Regions from separate parts of the Bacillus sp. MBGLi79 genome, predicted to be linked through region 1. Evidence: riboswitches for the same ligand, from Rfam matches in the RefSeq annotation. Region 1 holds a riboswitch; each other region holds the start of a gene.
What was found. A riboswitch is a leader RNA that binds a small molecule or an ion and turns the genes downstream of it on or off. The one in region 1 is predicted to bind thiamine pyrophosphate.
Positions count from the first base shown of each region.

Region 2: another riboswitch for thiamine pyrophosphate. It lies ahead of thiC (phosphomethylpyrimidine synthase ThiC); the one in region 1 lies ahead of ylmB (N-formyl-4-amino-5-aminomethyl-2-methylpyrimidine deformylase).
Region 3: another riboswitch for thiamine pyrophosphate. It lies ahead of tenA (thiaminase II); the one in region 1 lies ahead of ylmB (N-formyl-4-amino-5-aminomethyl-2-methylpyrimidine deformylase).
Region 4: another riboswitch for thiamine pyrophosphate. It lies ahead of thiU (HMP/thiamine ABC transporter substrate-binding protein ThiU); the one in region 1 lies ahead of ylmB (N-formyl-4-amino-5-aminomethyl-2-methylpyrimidine deformylase).

Region 1 is NZ_CP026521.1:1,872,833-1,877,045, forward strand. Features, by position in the region: gene sigG (RNA polymerase sporulation sigma factor SigG) at 1-571, shown strand, start outside; gene C1T29_RS09550 (ABC transporter ATP-binding protein) at 718-1,512, shown strand; TPP riboswitch at 1,523-1,624, shown strand; gene ylmB (N-formyl-4-amino-5-aminomethyl-2-methylpyrimidine deformylase) at 1,709-2,989, shown strand; gene C1T29_RS09560 (YlmC/YmxH family sporulation protein) at 3,072-3,317, shown strand; gene pgeF (peptidoglycan editing factor PgeF) at 3,480-4,213, shown strand, end outside.
Region 2 is NZ_CP026521.1:1,117,071-1,121,283, reverse strand. Features, by position in the region: gene C1T29_RS05580 (FAD-binding oxidoreductase) at 1-355, shown strand, start outside; gene thiC (phosphomethylpyrimidine synthase ThiC) at 392-2,164, opposite strand; TPP riboswitch at 2,298-2,405, opposite strand; gene C1T29_RS05570 (Type 1 glutamine amidotransferase-like domain-containing protein) at 2,465-3,166, opposite strand; gene C1T29_RS05565 (spore coat protein) at 3,316-3,477, shown strand; gene C1T29_RS05560 (hypothetical protein) at 3,562-3,765, opposite strand; partial or broken gene C1T29_RS05555 (sporulation protein) at 3,906-4,213, shown strand, end outside.
Region 3 is NZ_CP026521.1:1,422,903-1,427,115, reverse strand. Features, by position in the region: gene thiO (glycine oxidase ThiO) at 1-586, opposite strand, end outside; gene tenI (thiazole tautomerase TenI) at 570-1,187, opposite strand; gene tenA (thiaminase II) at 1,162-1,872, opposite strand; TPP riboswitch at 1,952-2,061, opposite strand; gene C1T29_RS07160 (monovalent cation:proton antiporter family protein) at 2,123-3,967, opposite strand; gene prpE (bis(5'-nucleosyl)-tetraphosphatase PrpE) at 4,202-4,213, shown strand, end outside.
Region 4 is NZ_CP026521.1:1,597,022-1,601,234, forward strand. Features, by position in the region: gene C1T29_RS08110 (ABC transporter ATP-binding protein) at 1-1,118, opposite strand, end outside; gene C1T29_RS08115 (ECF transporter S component) at 1,105-1,704, opposite strand; gene thiU (HMP/thiamine ABC transporter substrate-binding protein ThiU) at 1,706-2,308, opposite strand; TPP riboswitch at 2,406-2,518, opposite strand; gene ykoG (two-component system response regulator YkoG) at 2,620-3,306, shown strand; gene ykoH (two-component system sensor histidine kinase YkoH) at 3,310-4,213, shown strand, end outside.

The DNA.
Region 1 (4,213 bases):
CGGCTGCATCGGACTAATGAAATCCATTGATAATTTTGACCTAAGCCACAATGTTAAGTTTTCAACATACGCTGTACCTATGATTATCGGAGAGATCCGCAGGTATTTACGCGATAATAACCCGATCCGTGTTTCAAGATCACTCCGGGACATCGCTTACAAGGCGCTTCAGGTAAGAGAGCGGTTAATCAGTGAGACAAGCAAGGAGCCGACTGCAGAAGACATCGCAAAAGTTCTTGAAGTACCGCATGAGGAAATTGTATTTGCGCTTGATGCCATTCAGGATCCGGTTTCTCTATTTGAACCGATCTATAACGACGGCGGAGACCCGATTTATGTGATGGACCAAATCAGTGATGAGCGCAATACAGATACACAATGGATTGAAGAGCTGGCTTTAAAAGAGGGCATGAGAAGGCTGAACGATAGGGAAAAAATGATTTTGAGAAAGCGATTCTTCCAAGGGAAAACCCAAATGGAAGTTGCCGAGGAAATCGGAATATCCCAAGCACAGGTGTCCAGACTTGAAAAAGCGGCTATCAAACAAATGAATAAAAATATTCATCAATAATGAAAAGCCTTTAAAACGATTTTGTTTTAAAGGCTTTTCTATTGTTTGCCGACGGTTTACGTTTTGGAAAAAATAAGGTATCCTAGTTTGTACAAAGTTTTAAGAAAATTAAAACAATTAAAAAGGCAATCAAGAGGAGGACCACGATGATTTTGCAGCTTGACAATGTCTCATTAAAACGGAATGGGAAATGGATACTGAGGGATATTCATTGGAAGGTGGAAGAAAAGGAAAATTGGGTGCTTTACGGCCTAAATGGCGCCGGGAAGACAGCACTGTTAAATATGCTTTGCTCTTATTATTTTCCAACATCAGGCGAGATGCAGGTGCTTGGCCATGAATTTGGCAAGACAGAGCTTGGGGAAAAACTCAGACGTAAAATTGGCCTCGTCTCAGCAGCTCTTCAGCAAAAATTGTACCCGGCAGATTCAGCCTTTGAAATTGCTTTGAGCGGAGCTTACGCTTCGATTGGATTATATGAAACACCAAGTAAGAAAATAAGGGAAAAAGCGATTGGTTTGTTAGAGGACTTGGGAGCAATTGAATATGCCGACCGTCGCTATGAAACCCTTTCTCAAGGGGAAAAACAAAGAGCATTGATTGCAAGAGCACTAATGGCCGATCCGGAGCTGCTGATACTGGATGAACCAGTCACAGGGCTGGATTTTATTGCCCGGGAAAAGTTGTTAGATACGATTACATACATTGCAAACAAAGAAAATGCACCATCTATCCTTTATGTGACTCATCATGCTGAAGAAATTTTGCCTGTCTTTGATAAAGCCCTTTTATTAAAACAGGGAGAGGTCTTTGGATCCGGAGAAATAAAGGAAATGCTTACTGATCAAATACTTTCAGCTTTTTTTGATACGCCAATCCATGTATTATGGAATCAAGATCGGCCGTTTTTAACAAGAGCTGAGCCGATAACGAATGCCTGACAAACACATAGATTCATCCTAGGGGTGCTTTGCGAAGCTGAGAGAGACTTTGTCTCAACCCTTTTGACCTGATCTGGATCATGCCAGCGGAGGGAAGCGGTGAATAAACAGAGTGCATAGGACTCTGTTTGTTTTTATTGAGCCGTTTCATAACTTGAAGCGGCTTTTTATTTTTGAAGAATAGGAGCGGATTAGATTGGATCAACAAATAGACTCTTTGCTCAAAAAAGTGGAAGAACAAAAGGAGGAGCTTATTCAGCTGGCAAAAACGCTGATTTCTTATCAAACACCTGCTCCACCTGCAAGAAATACAGAGGGGATTCAGTCATGGATTTCAGGATTTTTAAATGAATTAGGATTTTCGATCGACAAATGGGATGTGTACCCTGGAGACCCCAATGTTGTAGGCCAGCTAAAGGGAACAGGTTCAGCAGATTATCATAGCCTGATCATCAATGGCCATGTAGATGTGGCAGAGGTAAAAGAGGATGAGGAATGGGAGCACGATCCATTTCATCCAATTGAAAAAAACGGTCTCTTAATCGGGCGAGGCGCTTCCGATATGAAGGGCGGAATGGCATGTGTGCTGTTTGCTGTGAAATTAATTCGTGAAGCAGGCATTGAACTTCCCGGTGATCTGATTCTGCAATCGGTTATCGGGGAGGAAGTTGGAGAAGCCGGCACGCTTGAATGCTGCAAGAGGGGCTACCACGCTGATTTTGCAATTGTCGCGGATACGAGCGATATGCATATTCAAGGCCAAGGCGGCGTCATTACAGGCTGGATCGAAATCAAAAGCAGTCAAACATTTCATGATGGAACGAGACGAAATATGATTCACGCAGGCGGAGGAACATTCGGAGCAAGCGCAATTGAAAAAATGGCGAAAATCATTGCGGGGCTCGGTGAACTTGAGCGCCACTGGTCCATTATGAAACGTTATCCCGGCTTTAAACCTGGCACAAATACAATTAACCCGGCTGTTATAGAAGGCGGCAGACATGCGGCTTTTATAGCGGACGAATGCCGGCTGTGGATCACAGTCCATTTTTATCCGAATGAAACCCATGACCAAGTGGCAGCGGAAATAGAAGATTACGTCAATCGGCTGAGTGACAGTGATATTTGGCTTAGGGAAAACCGCCCCGTATTTAAGTGGGGAGGCTCATCGATGATTGAAGACAGAGGAGAAATTTTTCCGGCATTGGAAGTTGACCCTGGCTACCCAGGCGTCTTAGCGCTTACTGCCTCTCATGAGAAAGTGAAGCGGGAGAGTCCAATTATTGACGTTTCTCAATCGGTTACAGATGGTGGGTGGCTGTATGATGCCGGTATTCCATGCGTGATATACGGTCCTGGCGATCTGCACAATGCACACTCCGTGAATGAGAAGGTATCAATTGAGCAGCTAGTAGAGTATACAAAAATTATCCTCGATTTTATTATCAGCTGGTGCAGCCGGAAAAAAGAACAGTGACATGAAAATTTCTTCTTGCTGACAAGGTTCAGCCTGCCCGTTCATATACTTGAACAAAAGGACGGAAAAAGGACGTGATGGAATGATCAGCATTTCAGAATTTCAGGTGAAGGATGTCGTCAATGTCTCAAACGGAAAAAAGCTGGGGAGTATTGGTGATATTGATATCAATGTGACCACTGGTAAAATTCAGGCGATCATACTAGGAGGAAATGGGAAAGTGCTCGGATTTTTCGGAAAAGAAGAGGAATTGGTCATTCCATGGCGAAATATAGTAAAAATCGGGGAAGATGTAATCTTGGTCCGATTAAGTGAACCGCATGCATAAACCTGCTTTTCTGCCGCGGATTGGCAAATGCCGGAAGTCTCGTTTCTTCCGGCACATTTCATTTAGAAATATGCAAATCGGCGCTCAACGAATGCAGAAAGATGTGGTAAAATAAGTGGGAAATTCCGCTTTTTTAAATGTTTGTCGAAAGGTTGGATCATCATGAATACATATCACCCATTTAGTCTTACCACACCCTCGACACTCATGATACAAGACTGGGCTCAAACGAATCAAAACAACAAAGAAGTCATTGCCGGATTTACGACGAAAAACGGCGGTGTCAGCCAAAAGCCTTTTGAATCGTTAAATACAGGATTGCACGTTCATGACAAAGATGCAGATGTAGTTAAAAATCGTGAATATATTGCCGATATGTTTAATACTGATTTGCAGTCTTGGGTATTCGCTGATCAGACACATGATAATCGCGTTCAGAAAGTGACGCAGAGGGATAGGGGAAAAGGCGCCCGTGAGTATCACACAGCGCTAAAAGCAACGGACGGGCTCTATACAAACGAAAAAAATGTATTTTTAGCATTATGCTTTGCTGATTGTGTGCCTCTTTTCTTTTATGATCCGGTTAAATCACTTGTCGGAGTTGCCCATGCCGGGTGGAAAGGCACTGTCAAACAGATTGGCAGAGAAATGGTGAAGCAATGGACTGAGAAGGAAGGTTCAAATCCTTCAGATATTCAGGCTGTTATTGGCCCGTCTATCAGCGGAGCATGCTATACGGTAGATGACCGTGTCATGGATGCTGTCCGCGCATTGCCGGTTTCAGCAGACCGTGCCGTTAATCAGACGGCAATGGCACAATATCAGCTTGATTTGAAAGAGCTGAACCGCCTCATACTGATAGACAGCGGTTTGGCAAATGAACAGATTTCTGTCAG
Region 2 (4,213 bases), 760 kb from region 1:
AAACGCCAGCGTCTGGCAGCAGTCGCTCGGCGGAGCAGCCGGACGGATCGCTCCAGACCAAACAGCATTTTATTATCGTGATGCAATCATTGCCCAGGAATACCTAACAAACTGGACATCCCCTGAAAAAAAAAGACAAAACGTCCGCTGGATTGAGAGGCTGAGAACATCCCTTTCGAGAGAAACGATGGGGGACTACGTAAATTGGCCAGATATCGAAATCAGAAACTGGCCAAGAACATATTACGGCGAAAATGTTGAACGACTCCGCCGTGTCAAAACGAAATATGATCCAGAAAATGTTTTCCACTTTGAACAGAGTATTCCTCCGCTTCGACGTTCTCTGTTTTTCTAAAAAAATGAAGATGGAGCATTCTCCATCTTCATTTTTTTATTGATATAAATTGCTTCCCGTATCGACAAATTCTTTTGCTTTTTCTTTTAATCCTCTATTTATGGCTTCTGCTTCACTGAGATCGTTTTTCTTCGCATAATCTCGAATATCCTGAGAAATTCTCATGCTGCAAAACTTTGGACCGCACATGGAACAGAAGTGAGCAGTTTTTGCTCCTTCAGCCGGCAGAGTTTCATCATGATATTCAAGCGCTCTTTCCGGATCAAGAGAGAGATTAAACTGATCCCGCCAGCGGAATTCAAAACGGGCTTTCGATAACGCATCATCGCGGATTTGCGCTCCGGGATGCCCTTTTGCAAGGTCCGCAGCGTGCGCAGCGATCTTATATGTAATGACTCCTTCACGAACATCATCACGGTTTGGCAGCCCTAAATGCTCCTTCGGCGTTACATAACATAGCATTGCTGTCCCATACCAACCGATCATCGCCGCTCCGATCGCTGAAGTAATATGGTCATATCCAGGGGCAATATCCGTTGTCAACGGCCCTAATGTATAAAAAGGCGCTTCTTTACAAATGTCCATTTGTTTATCGACGTTCTCTTTGATTTTATGCATCGGAACATGTCCAGGACCCTCAATCATCACTTGAACATCATGCTTCCACGCGATTTGCGTCAGCTCTCCAAGCGTCTCTAATTCAGCAAACTGTGCTTCGTCATTAGCATCGGCGATTGATCCGGGACGCAGACCATCCCCAAGAGAAAACGCAATATCATATGTTTTCATGATTTCACAGATCTCTTCAAAATGAGTGTATAAAAAGCTTTCTTGATGGTGAGCCAGACACCACTGTGCCATGATTGCGCCCCCGCGGGACACGATACCAGTTGTCCTTTTGGCAGTCAGCGGCACATACCTAAGCAAAACACCCGCGTGAATCGTAAAATAATCCACACCCTGCTCTGCCTGCTCGATCAGCGTATCACGATAAATCTCCCACGTTAAATCCTCCGCTACGCCGTTTACTTTTTCAAGCGCCTGATAAATCGGAACAGTTCCCACAGGAACAGGACAATTGCGAATAATCCATTCACGCGTCGTATGAATATCTTTTCCTGTAGAGAGATCCATCATTGTATCTGCTCCCCAGCGGATGGCCCACGTCATTTTTTCCACTTCCTCTTCAATGGATGACGTAACAGCTGAATTCCCGATATTCGCATTAATCTTCACATGAAAATTCCGGCCGATAATCATTGGCTCACTTTCAGGGTGATTAATGTTTGAAGGAATGATTGCCCGGCCGCTTGCCACCTCGTCTCTTACAAATTCGGGAGACACGTGCTCTCGAATAGCGATAAACTCCATCTCAGGTGTAATGATTCCCTTTTTGGCATAGTGCATTTGGGTGACATTATGACCAGCCTTCGCCCTCAGCGGTTTCCGCTTTAGCCCTGGGTAGCTTACGTTTGGATTTGCTTTTTTATAACCATTATCTTCTGGTTTTATTGCACGACCTTCATATTCTTCCACATCACCGCGCTCTGTAATCCACTTTTGGCGGAGCGGCTTTAATCCTTCTTGAATATTAATAGTAACTTCGGGGTCCGTATACGGTCCGCTTGTATCATAGACACGCACAGGTGCGTTTTCCTCCTCGCCGAACGATCCCGTCGTCGGACTCAATGTAATCTCCCTCATCGGCACTTGGATGTCTGAAGAAGAACCCTCCACGTATACCTTTTTGCTGCCCGAAAAACTCGACATAATAGAAATGTTGGCTTGCTGCACTGAATTGTTTTGCATTACTTATCCTTCCCCTCTCTACGTTTAAAAAGGACAAAATCAAGCCCATAACCAGCACAAAAAACCGGATTCATAAAAATGAACCCGGTTACAGTCAGAAAGAAACATATTATTGCCCAGCACGACAATAATAAAAACAATTCCTCTACTTCCCCACGCTGGTACGAACCAGATCAGGTCCAAAGGGTTAAGAAGCTTACCTTCTCTCTCAGCCCGAAAGCGGGCACCCCCAGTAACTATTGATTTCGGACTCATCTTAACATAAAACCAATCGAAAAAAAAGAGGAATATAGAAAATATTCAGCTAATTGAACCCAAATATGTGACAGGCAACGAGATTTCAGATATCCCATGTTCATCCCTCATCACCCGATATGCCTTTGCATCCGATCTTGAACTCACAGTCTGAAACAGCTGATCATTTATGAAATGGAGAGCCGCTCCATCGTCCGCCGCATAGCCATTGCACAAGAATTCGTTAGCTATCAGCAGGTGGTATGCCGGTCTCCGATCCTTTTCCCCGTCATAATGAGGACAAAAGCTCCCTTGCAAAAAACCTAAACTTTTCATACTTGTCAGCGGCCCGGCCGAATCTGTCACGCCTTCTTCAAACCAGCATATCGCACCTGCACTTAATCCAGCTAAAATCACTCCGTTCTTCCATGCCTCTCTGAGAATAAAGTCCAGCCCCCATTCCTTCCACAGCACAAGCATATTGCGCGTATTTCCCCCGCCAACATAGATCACGTCCTTTTCCATAACAAAAGAAGTTAAATCTGTTGACGGCGGCTTAAATAAGGATAAATGAGACGGCACACAATCCATTGTTTGAAACGCATGATAAAACCGCTGAATATAGTTTTGGGAATCTCCACTCGCGGTCGGCAAAAAACAAATACGAGGTGACTCCCGTTCCGATTGATTGAGGATATATTGATCGAGGGACAAATTTTCCGGCTCCATCGAAAAACCCCCGCCTCCCATCGCAATAATCTGTTTCATCATTACACTCCCCAACAAAATTTGTTGTTTATTATAGCATTTTGAATAGAAGCAAGAAACAAAGCAAAATACTTTCTTATCAGGAGCTGCTATAAAAACCAAAGGAGGTGGCTTGCTCATTGAGTCTTTATCCCGAAGACATTTTTGATTTGTTAACAACAATAAAAACCAACATTAACAACTACACTGTCGCAATAACAGAAGCCGCAAATCCCCACATCAGAAGAGCATTGCATGATAAATTAGATACCACTGTCCATCTCCATGATGAACTGTCAGATCTTCTGTTGGAAAAAGGGTGGCTTGGGTGAGCAATTTCAAATCGATTCGCTTTTATCTTGCAGCAAAGACCACAAAAAGAGACGGGATCTCAAAGATGAGATGCCGTCTCTTTTTTATTGCTCCACTCTTCTTAAAGCCTCGTTTACCGTTTCTTTTATAAACGCGTCTTCACCGCTTAATCGGTCTAAACTGAGATCGCCGTTTCTTAGCCTTTCGGAAATATGGTTTATATCCTCCTCTACTGTGATTTGGAGCTCACCAGCCAAAAACATTCTGTGTAATTCATCTGCAACCAAATTTTCTTTATTCACTTCCACCTACTCCTTTGTTTTCAATATTATTCTTAGTCTGCCCTTAGGCTTAGATGAGTAATAGGAAAAAAGTATGAATCAAATGAATCTTTTTTCCTCCTTCTTGCGTATACCTGTTGAGAAAAAGAAAAAGGGGAAGATCAAACATGTCATTTTTTAAGAAACTTGCGGCAAGTGCCGGAATCGGAGCTGCAAAAGTCGATACAATTTTAGAGAAAGATGCATATTTTCCAGGAGAAGAAGTCCGGGGAACTGTACACGTCAAAGGCGGAAAAATCGCTCAGGACATCCGCTATATTGACTTACAGCTTAACACCAAGTACGTCATTGTAAAAGACGACGAAGAGCACCGGAAATACGCTACAATTCATTCTTTCCGGGTCACTGGTTCATTTGCTATTCAGCCTGGAGAAGAGCATCAATTTCCGTTCGCATTCACTCTGCCTCTAGATAC
Region 3 (4,213 bases), 450 kb from region 1:
TAGCCCATACATCTCCGCTCGGGGTCTTGATGGACAGAGCTTCACCGTCACGTTCGACATGCAGGACAGGCGTATGCTCAAAAATCTCCGCCCCAAGCGCTTTCGCTGCTTTCGCATATGCCTTGCAAACGTAATAAGGCTCAACATGCACATCATCCTGGATAAAAGATGCACCCAAGATGTCACCAGACGCATGCGGCTCTTTTTCTAAAACCTCTTCTTTTGTATACCAGGTGACAGAGTCCAAATCGTCCATCTGTCTCAGCCTCAGCACATCTTCTTCAGAAAATGCAAGCTTAAACATACCGCCGTTATGCTGCCTGATGTCCACACCGGATAATGCATAAAGCTCTTCTTCCAGACCTTTGTACAGACGCTGGCTGTGCATAGCGAAATCAAAAAACGCGTCACGTTCCTCGCATTCGGCATGGGCGCCCAGCATTCCGGCAGCGGCACTTGTCGTTCTGCCGCCCATTGTTCCGCTTTCAAATAATGCGATGCTTTTGTTTTCCTTTGCCAAATGATAAGCAATCGCGGAACCGATAATTCCGCCTCCAATCACCACTGCTTCATAATGCCTTTTCATAGCGCATCTCCTTTAGCTTGCGGGAATATCGTCTGGCTGCTTCCAAGGGCTCAGCGGCAGAGAAAATTCCTGACATGACAGCGATGCCGTCCGCCCCTGCTTGTTTTACGTCTCTTACCCTTTCCGGTGTCATCCCCCCGATGGCTATGACCGGGATGGAAATCCGCTGTTTGATATCTGACAGCAAAGACACCCCTCTGCCTTCAAGGCCCTTTTTGCAATCCGTTTCAAACACATGGCCGAACAGCACGTAGTCGGCGTCTTCCTTTTCTGCTTGAACCGCTTCCTCCAGTGAATGCACCGACCTCCCGATATGAAGGTGTGGAAACCTGGCTCTGACCTGCTTCGGTGAAAAGCTGGTGCTTGGCAGCTGTACGCGATGAATAGTAGAAAGAAGTGCAATATCCACGCGCCCGTTCATCACCAGTTTTCGTTTATCTATACCGCCTTCAAAAATAAGCTCGAGCAGTTTCAAAATATCCGCCGCCGATTTTGAGCGTTCACGAATATGAATAAAATCAACTTCATTCTGAATCGTAATGATGGTTCTCGCTAACTCTTCTACCGGCTTGCTGTCATCCGTTATGGCGTGAAGCTCCACATTCCTCCACCTCTTTTATGGCGCTGTCAGACCAGCCTTCTTTTCGATAGGCCATTCCCCAAAATTGATATTCATAGTAGCTGGAGATGACAAAATTCTCTTTCATCTGTGCACGCACTTCCTCCGTGCTGTTTTCCGCCAGCTCATCAAAGCGGTTGATTTGCTCCTCGACCTGTTGTCTAAACCAGTCACCGCCGTACGTCCCAATCCACTTTTGATAAATCGGATGCCCTGGATCGCAATGCAGCAATTTCTCACCAACCTCGTAATAAAGCCAGTAGCATGGCAGCAGGGCCGCTAAGATTTCTGCGAAATTCCCGCTCAAAACCGAACGGTACATATGGGATGTATAAGAATACGCAGTAGGAGACGGCTTAAACGCCTTACGCTCTTCCTCGCTGATTTCCAACAGCTCGGCAAACTCCCGATGAAGCGCCATTTCCGCCTCATATGTACCTTGGGCATGGCTTGCCATCCGCCCCGTTGTATAAAGGTCCTTCGCATAAGCGGCGCCAAATGACTGCACCTTTGCAAAATGCGTTAAATAATAGGAATCCTGAAGTACGTAGTATTTAAAACGGTCAATCGGAAGCGTTCCGTCACCGATTCCTTGAACGAACGGATGGACAAAGCTCCCCTCCCACCATTCTGCGGCTGCACTGCGGCATTCTTCTGAAAACTTCACAAATCATTCCCCCTCTGATAAATAAAAAAACCACTTTCCCGCAAGGAAAAGTGGTTTGGAATTGGCATAGTAAAATAACACAAATACCGCTCCACTTCCCTACGCAGGTCTGAACCTGTTCAAGTTATGAGGGTCTAAAAGTCACACTTTTATCTCAGCCCTTTATGAAGGACACCCCTAGTGGTTAAACGAATACATATTGAATTGTTCTGCACCTCTATATTAACACGAATCCTTATTTGGTCAAGATTTATCCTTCCAATGTTTTCTTAAGATCTGTTACGTATCCCCGAGATCCGGTGACAATTAAGCGATCCCCAAGTTTCAGCCTTGTATCCCCATGAGGAACGATGCTGTCTACACCTCTGAAAATCCTGACAAAGATGACGTCGCCGGTTAAAGGGAATTCCCGTAAAATCACACCGTCGTATTTACTGTTCTCCATATTAATTTGATACAGGGAAGACTCCTGGTTCGTGAGCAGCTTCATGACGCCAGGCGCTTCAATCAGAGCGCGAAGCAGCGTTTTTGTCGACAGCAGAATAGAAAAGATGCTGATTCCCTGCTCCTTCAGAACTGCTTCATGCTCCGGTGATCCTACGCTTGCAATGACTCTTTCTGTGCCTTTTTCTTTTGCAAGTAATGCAATGTCTGCATTCATATCTTCATTCCCGGTCGCCACAACAAGGATATCCGTTTCAAAAATGCCGAGTGATTCAAGCGTCTCGTGTTCATAGTCAGAAATTGTTTCAACAGCAAACACTGATTCCGACAGCTTTTCCTCTGCATTCTCTTGGTAGACGTGCACAACACGCACGTCATACTCTTCCTCTGGCAATTCAAGTGTGACAGGCAAAGTCATTTGATTGGCGCCGATGAACGTAATCGTCTTTTTCTCCTCCGGCTGCTCTTCCCGTTTGTACAACTTTTTAAAACAGATTGGCGTAAAAATACTTGCGATGACAGCTACTAAAATGAGCGCTCCTGACATATTTGCGCTGATCACGTGAAGCTGCTGGCCGATTGTTGCCGCTGCAATCACGAGCGAAAGCGTTGATGTCAGCAGAAAACCGGACGCGAAAATGGTTCGGTTATCATACCACTTCTTTAGGTACATGACAGGAATGATTTTGCTCACTAACAGCGCCAGAAGCAGAAGCGGGATCATGATTAAAATTGTTTTATCCTGGAAAAGAGTCCAAATATCAAGCTTCACACCGACCATCACGAAGAAAATCGGTATTAAGAACCCATAACCGAATGAGTCCAGCTGCTGAACAAGTTCTTTGTTTGGCGAAAGCAGGGAAACAAGAACCCCCGCTAAGAAAGCGCCGAGAATATTTTCCGCCCCAAGTGATTCAGACAGGGCAACGAGTACAATAATTAACGTAAAAATGGCACGCGTCCCGATCTGGATTGTCCCTTTTGACATGGACTGAACAAAAGAGCGATGTTTGAAGACCCTGCCGAAAAAGTAAAGCACCACTCCGGCCGCAAACAGGATCATCAGGAGCCACATGTTTCCGCTGTCCTCTCCGTATAAAGAAGAAAAAACAGCAAGAAGAATCATCGTAGCCAAATCAGCAATAACAGCAACGAGCAAAATAATCTGCCCGATATTCGAATTCATGATCCGTTCTTCTTTTAATGTTGGAACGACAACGCCTAACGAAATCGTTGAAATAATCAGGGTCATCAAAAATGCATTTTGAATAAAACCCGCCAAGACGAAGCCATAGGACAGCAGCAATGATAAAATAAAAATACCGACGAAAATAATAGATGCCGCAGCAAACGTATTAGGCGCTTCCTTACCGTTCGGCAGGAGCTGCTTTTTCTTCCCTTTCTCAAAAGATGAAAAATCAATTTCAAGCCCGCTTAAAAACATTAAAAAGATAAATCCGAGCATAGAGAGTGTTTGGAGCCAGGTGTCACCCTCCACAACTAAATTAAGGCCGCTTTTCCCAATAATCAGCCCCATAATGATTTCAGCAACAACAACCGGGATGCTGAGTTTAAACCGATGCAAAAGGATGGGTGTCAAAAATGCAACGATAAGTACAACAACTAAAGATGCGACAGATGTATGCGCCATAATCAGAACCTCCTTTTTTAGTCAGGGTTATGCTAGTTCTCAATCAAAGAACAAAACCTCATTTTTAAAAAACATAACGCGATTTTAACAAGGGTCATGATGAAAAATAAAGTGATAAGCTCTTAATCCTGTTTAGAAAATGATTCTTCTTCTATAATTTGCACATAAAAGCTTGTGATGACTCACAACACTTTGCTTCATAATAAATAAAACAATCGGTAAGGAGGATACCGCATGGCTTACGAT
Region 4 (4,213 bases), 280 kb from region 1:
ACAAATCCCATTCGTTTACGCAATTCTTTTTCTTTATATTGCTGCAGCTGCTGATCATAGAGAAGGATTTTGCCGCTTTGCGGTTTCATAAGACGGGCCAGAACAGATAAGAGCGTCGATTTTCCAGTGCCGTTCGGGCCGACAAGCGCCGTCAAAGAGCCTTCGCGCAATGAAAAGCTGATGTCTTCGAAAATCGTTTGTTGTCCTCTCGCGAACGAAAGGCTGCGGACTTCGAGCACACTCTTTCCAGAAGGAGTTGGCTTCTTTTCAGCACGCCCGGCAGGAAAGGGCTCTTTGAACAGCGTTTCTTTTGATAAAGTAAACGGCATACTCAGCTTTTCCTGCAGATGGCAGACCTTTGGAATTGCGATGCCCAATTTCTTTAGTGTCTCCGCTTCGTGCTGAAATAGATCTTTCGTCAGGCCATCCAGCGCTTTTTGGCCGGATTTATCGAGCACGATCGTCCTCTCAATCCAAGGCGCCCATTCATCAAGCTGATGCTCAATGACGAGGAGGCTGAAACCTTTTTCCCGCTGAAGATCTTTCATCAGATGAACGAATTCCCGCGCTGAGAAAGGGTCTAAAAGAGAAGTCGGCTCATCTAAAATAATAAGCTCAGGCTCCATCGCCAAAATACAGGCGAGAGCCACTTTCTGCTTTTGTCCTCCTGAAAGGATGGATATCGTTTTTTCTTTTAAATGGGTAATACGTAATTTTTCTAATACGGCATTGATTTTCTCTGTCATTTCTTCTTTTGGAATCTGCAGATTTTCCAGCCCGAAAGCGATTTCGTCCTCCACCGTCAGCATGCAGAACTGCTGATCAGGATCCTGAAAAACGACCCCGGCATGCTGAGCAATCGTTTCGGTGGTTTCAGCGTTTGTGACCGGCTTTTGAAATAGAAAGACATGTCCGGACTGAATGCCGTCGCAAGCTTGCGGATATAGACCGTTTAAACATAGGGCGAGCGAGCTTTTACCGCACCCGCTGGGGCCTAGCAATAAAACACATTCTCCTTTTTGAAGCTCAAACGAAATATTTTGAAAAACCGGTTTTTCGTCTTCTTCATAAGAGAAGCTGAGCTGGTCAACTGTCAGAAGCTCGTCAAAGGCTTGCATGTTCTGACGCCCGCTTCCGTTTCTTTTTCAGTTCCTTTCCGAGTGCCATTCCGTTTAACACACCTGTATAAGCGAGAGAGTCGCTGACGGCTTTTCCGAGAAGCCCCGCCAAGAGCGCGCCGGAAATGAGACGGATTACAAGCATAATGAGCAGATAACCTGATGAATAGGCTGCATAGCCAGAAACAAAGAGATCGTAGATAAAGCTGGCTACTGAAGATCCCATCCCGGCCAGCATAAGGACAGGGAGAGAGTATGCTTTCCAGCGTGTTGCAAGGAATACAGCTTCAGCCCCGAGTCCTTGAACAATGCCGATGACGATGACCATCGGGCCAGACGGATTTCCCAGCAGGCACTCAACGAGAGCGGCAATGATTTCAGAAACGAGCGCCGCACCCGGTTTTCGAATGATGTATGCGGCGATGACCGAAACGATAAACCAAATGCCGTAAATCGGTTCATAGGCAATTGGCCCAAACATACCTGCAAGCACGTTTCCGAAATGTGTAAATAATAAATAAACAACGGCAAATACGATACTGATAACGGACATGATGACAATTTCTTTTACTTTCCAGCTTTTCATGTTATCCCTGCTTTCTGTTTTTTCTTGATGGGCTGTTAGCCGAAAGATTCACAGTCATGGTGATGTGGTTTGTTTGCTGCTCTGCCATGCGGAAAACGGCTTCCAATGTTCTGAATACGTCATGGGCATCCCCGTCAAGCTCGCTCGCGTAATGGACACCCTGTACAAAAGTACCTTGGGCTTTTGCGATGTCGACAGCCTTCATAATCAATCCCATATAATCCGGCTCATTCATTGGATAAAGCGCAAATTGGCACGGCGCTTCCGCGTTCAAGCCTCGGACAGCATCTTCATTGACACGCTTATTGTCTTTGGAAAGATATGTATCTCCCTGAGTGTCGCCCGGGCACCCAATGGAAAACGTGCCACTCATGACGATGTGTGTCTCGCTGTTTGCTGCATAAAGGTAAATGGCTTTTGCGGCATCGAATACATGATCAATCGATCCGCGTAACACCGTGCTGATATGGTCGGTTTTCGTCCAAACCTTGGACGTATCTGTTTTTTTCAGCGCAGACTTGATCACACTGATAAAATCATCCGTCATCGGATATAAAGAGAAGCGAAAACCGGCGATTCTGCTTGTACCGCACATATGCTCCATTTCTAAAAGCCTCCTGTTTTTTGGATAAAATAAAAAACTGCATATCCTAAGGGAATATGCAGTCATAGATCGATTAAGCGCACAAAAAAATACACCATTCGGTCAACCTGCACTTCCCCACGCTGGTATTATCCAGATCGGGTCATAAGGGATCAAAACGCGATTCTCCCGCGTTTTATCTCAGCCAAAACAGCACCCCTAGTGCTTTCCGTATACAATTTTTTATTTTGACATCATAATAGATGATAAGAATCATTTTGTAAACAACGAAATCATTTTTTTCATATAGGGACAGGAGAGGATGATCACATTTGGACAAAGGACACATATTAATTGTGGAAGATGAAGAAAAAATCGCCAGGGTTCTGCAGCTTGAATTGGAATATGAAGGATACGGCGTGACCATTAAACACAATGGAACAGAAGGCCTGAATGCGGCCGCGGAAGGCGGGTATTCCTTGGTGCTTCTTGATGTCATGCTGCCGGGGCTCAGCGGACTGGAAGTGCTGCGCCGCTTGAGAAAAACGGATCAACAGACACCGGTCATTTTATTAACGGCGCGAGACAGCATTCCTGATAAGGTAACAGGTCTGGATATCGGTGCGAATGACTATGTCACCAAGCCATTTGAAATCGAGGAATTACTTGCGAGAATCAGGGCGGCGCTGCGCCAAAATGGAACAAAAACGGAAGAAATCGGCACCTTTCTTACATATGACGATTTGCGGGTGAACGAAAAAACCCGTGAAGTGAGACGCGGAGACAAAGAGGTGGAATTAACGCCGCGGGAATTTGATTTGCTCGTCTACATGCTAAAGCATCCGCAGCAAGTGCTGACACGGGAGCAAATTCTAAGCGCGGTATGGGGATTTGATTATATCGGTGATACAAATGTCGTAGACGTCTACATAAGATACATCAGAAAAAAACTGGACTATCCTTACGAAAAACAGCTGATCCATACGATTCGCGGGGTCGGCTATGCCATTAAGGGGTAAACGATGAAGCTGAAGACCAAGATTCATCTGTACACATCAATATCACTGTTAATTTTATTAATTTTGGTTCATACCGCAGTATATCTCATTTTTTCGTCTGCGCTGACATCAAAGGATGCGGCCCGGCTTGCTGATGAGACGGATAACATGGCAGAAGCGCTGCATGCTGCTGAAACAGAAGGAGTGGCTTTGCAGGACATGCTGCAGGCCTACCTGCCGGCAAATGGCATGGTGCGTGTAGTGAACGGTGATCAAAAAGCCGCCATGACGATCACAAAAGAAAAAGCGTATAAAGATTTTCCTCTCTCTTTTCACAGCGGGGAAACGGCAGATGTGAGGAAACATGACGGCAAGCTGTTTGCTGAGGCTGCTGTTCCGGTGATTTGGACCGATGGACAAGTGGTTTCTCTTCAGGTGGTGGAAAGGCTGGAGAACACAGAAGAGAGTCTGTTTCTGTTGAAAATCATTTTAATCGCTGCAAGTGCCGCTGTCTGCATTGCTTCTTTTTTTGCCGGCAGCTTGCTCGCCCGCCGTATTATCAATCCGATCAGACGATTAATGATGACCATGAAAGACATACAGCGAGAGAAAGCATTCAAAACGATTTCTTTAGAAGGACAGTCGCACGATGAATTGTATCAAATGGGGCTGACATTTAATGAAATGGCAATGATGCTGAAGGATCACTATGATAAACAGCAGCAATTCGTTCAAGATGCTTCACACGAATTGAAAACTCCGCTCACCATTATAGAAAGTTACAGCAGCCTGATGAAGCGATGGGGGGCAAAAAAGCCGGAGGTGCTTGAGGAGTCGATAGAAGCCATTCACTCAGAAGCGGTGCATATGAAGAAACTGACCAATCAGCTTTTGGCGCTGGCCAAAAGCCATCAAGGACTCGAGGTTG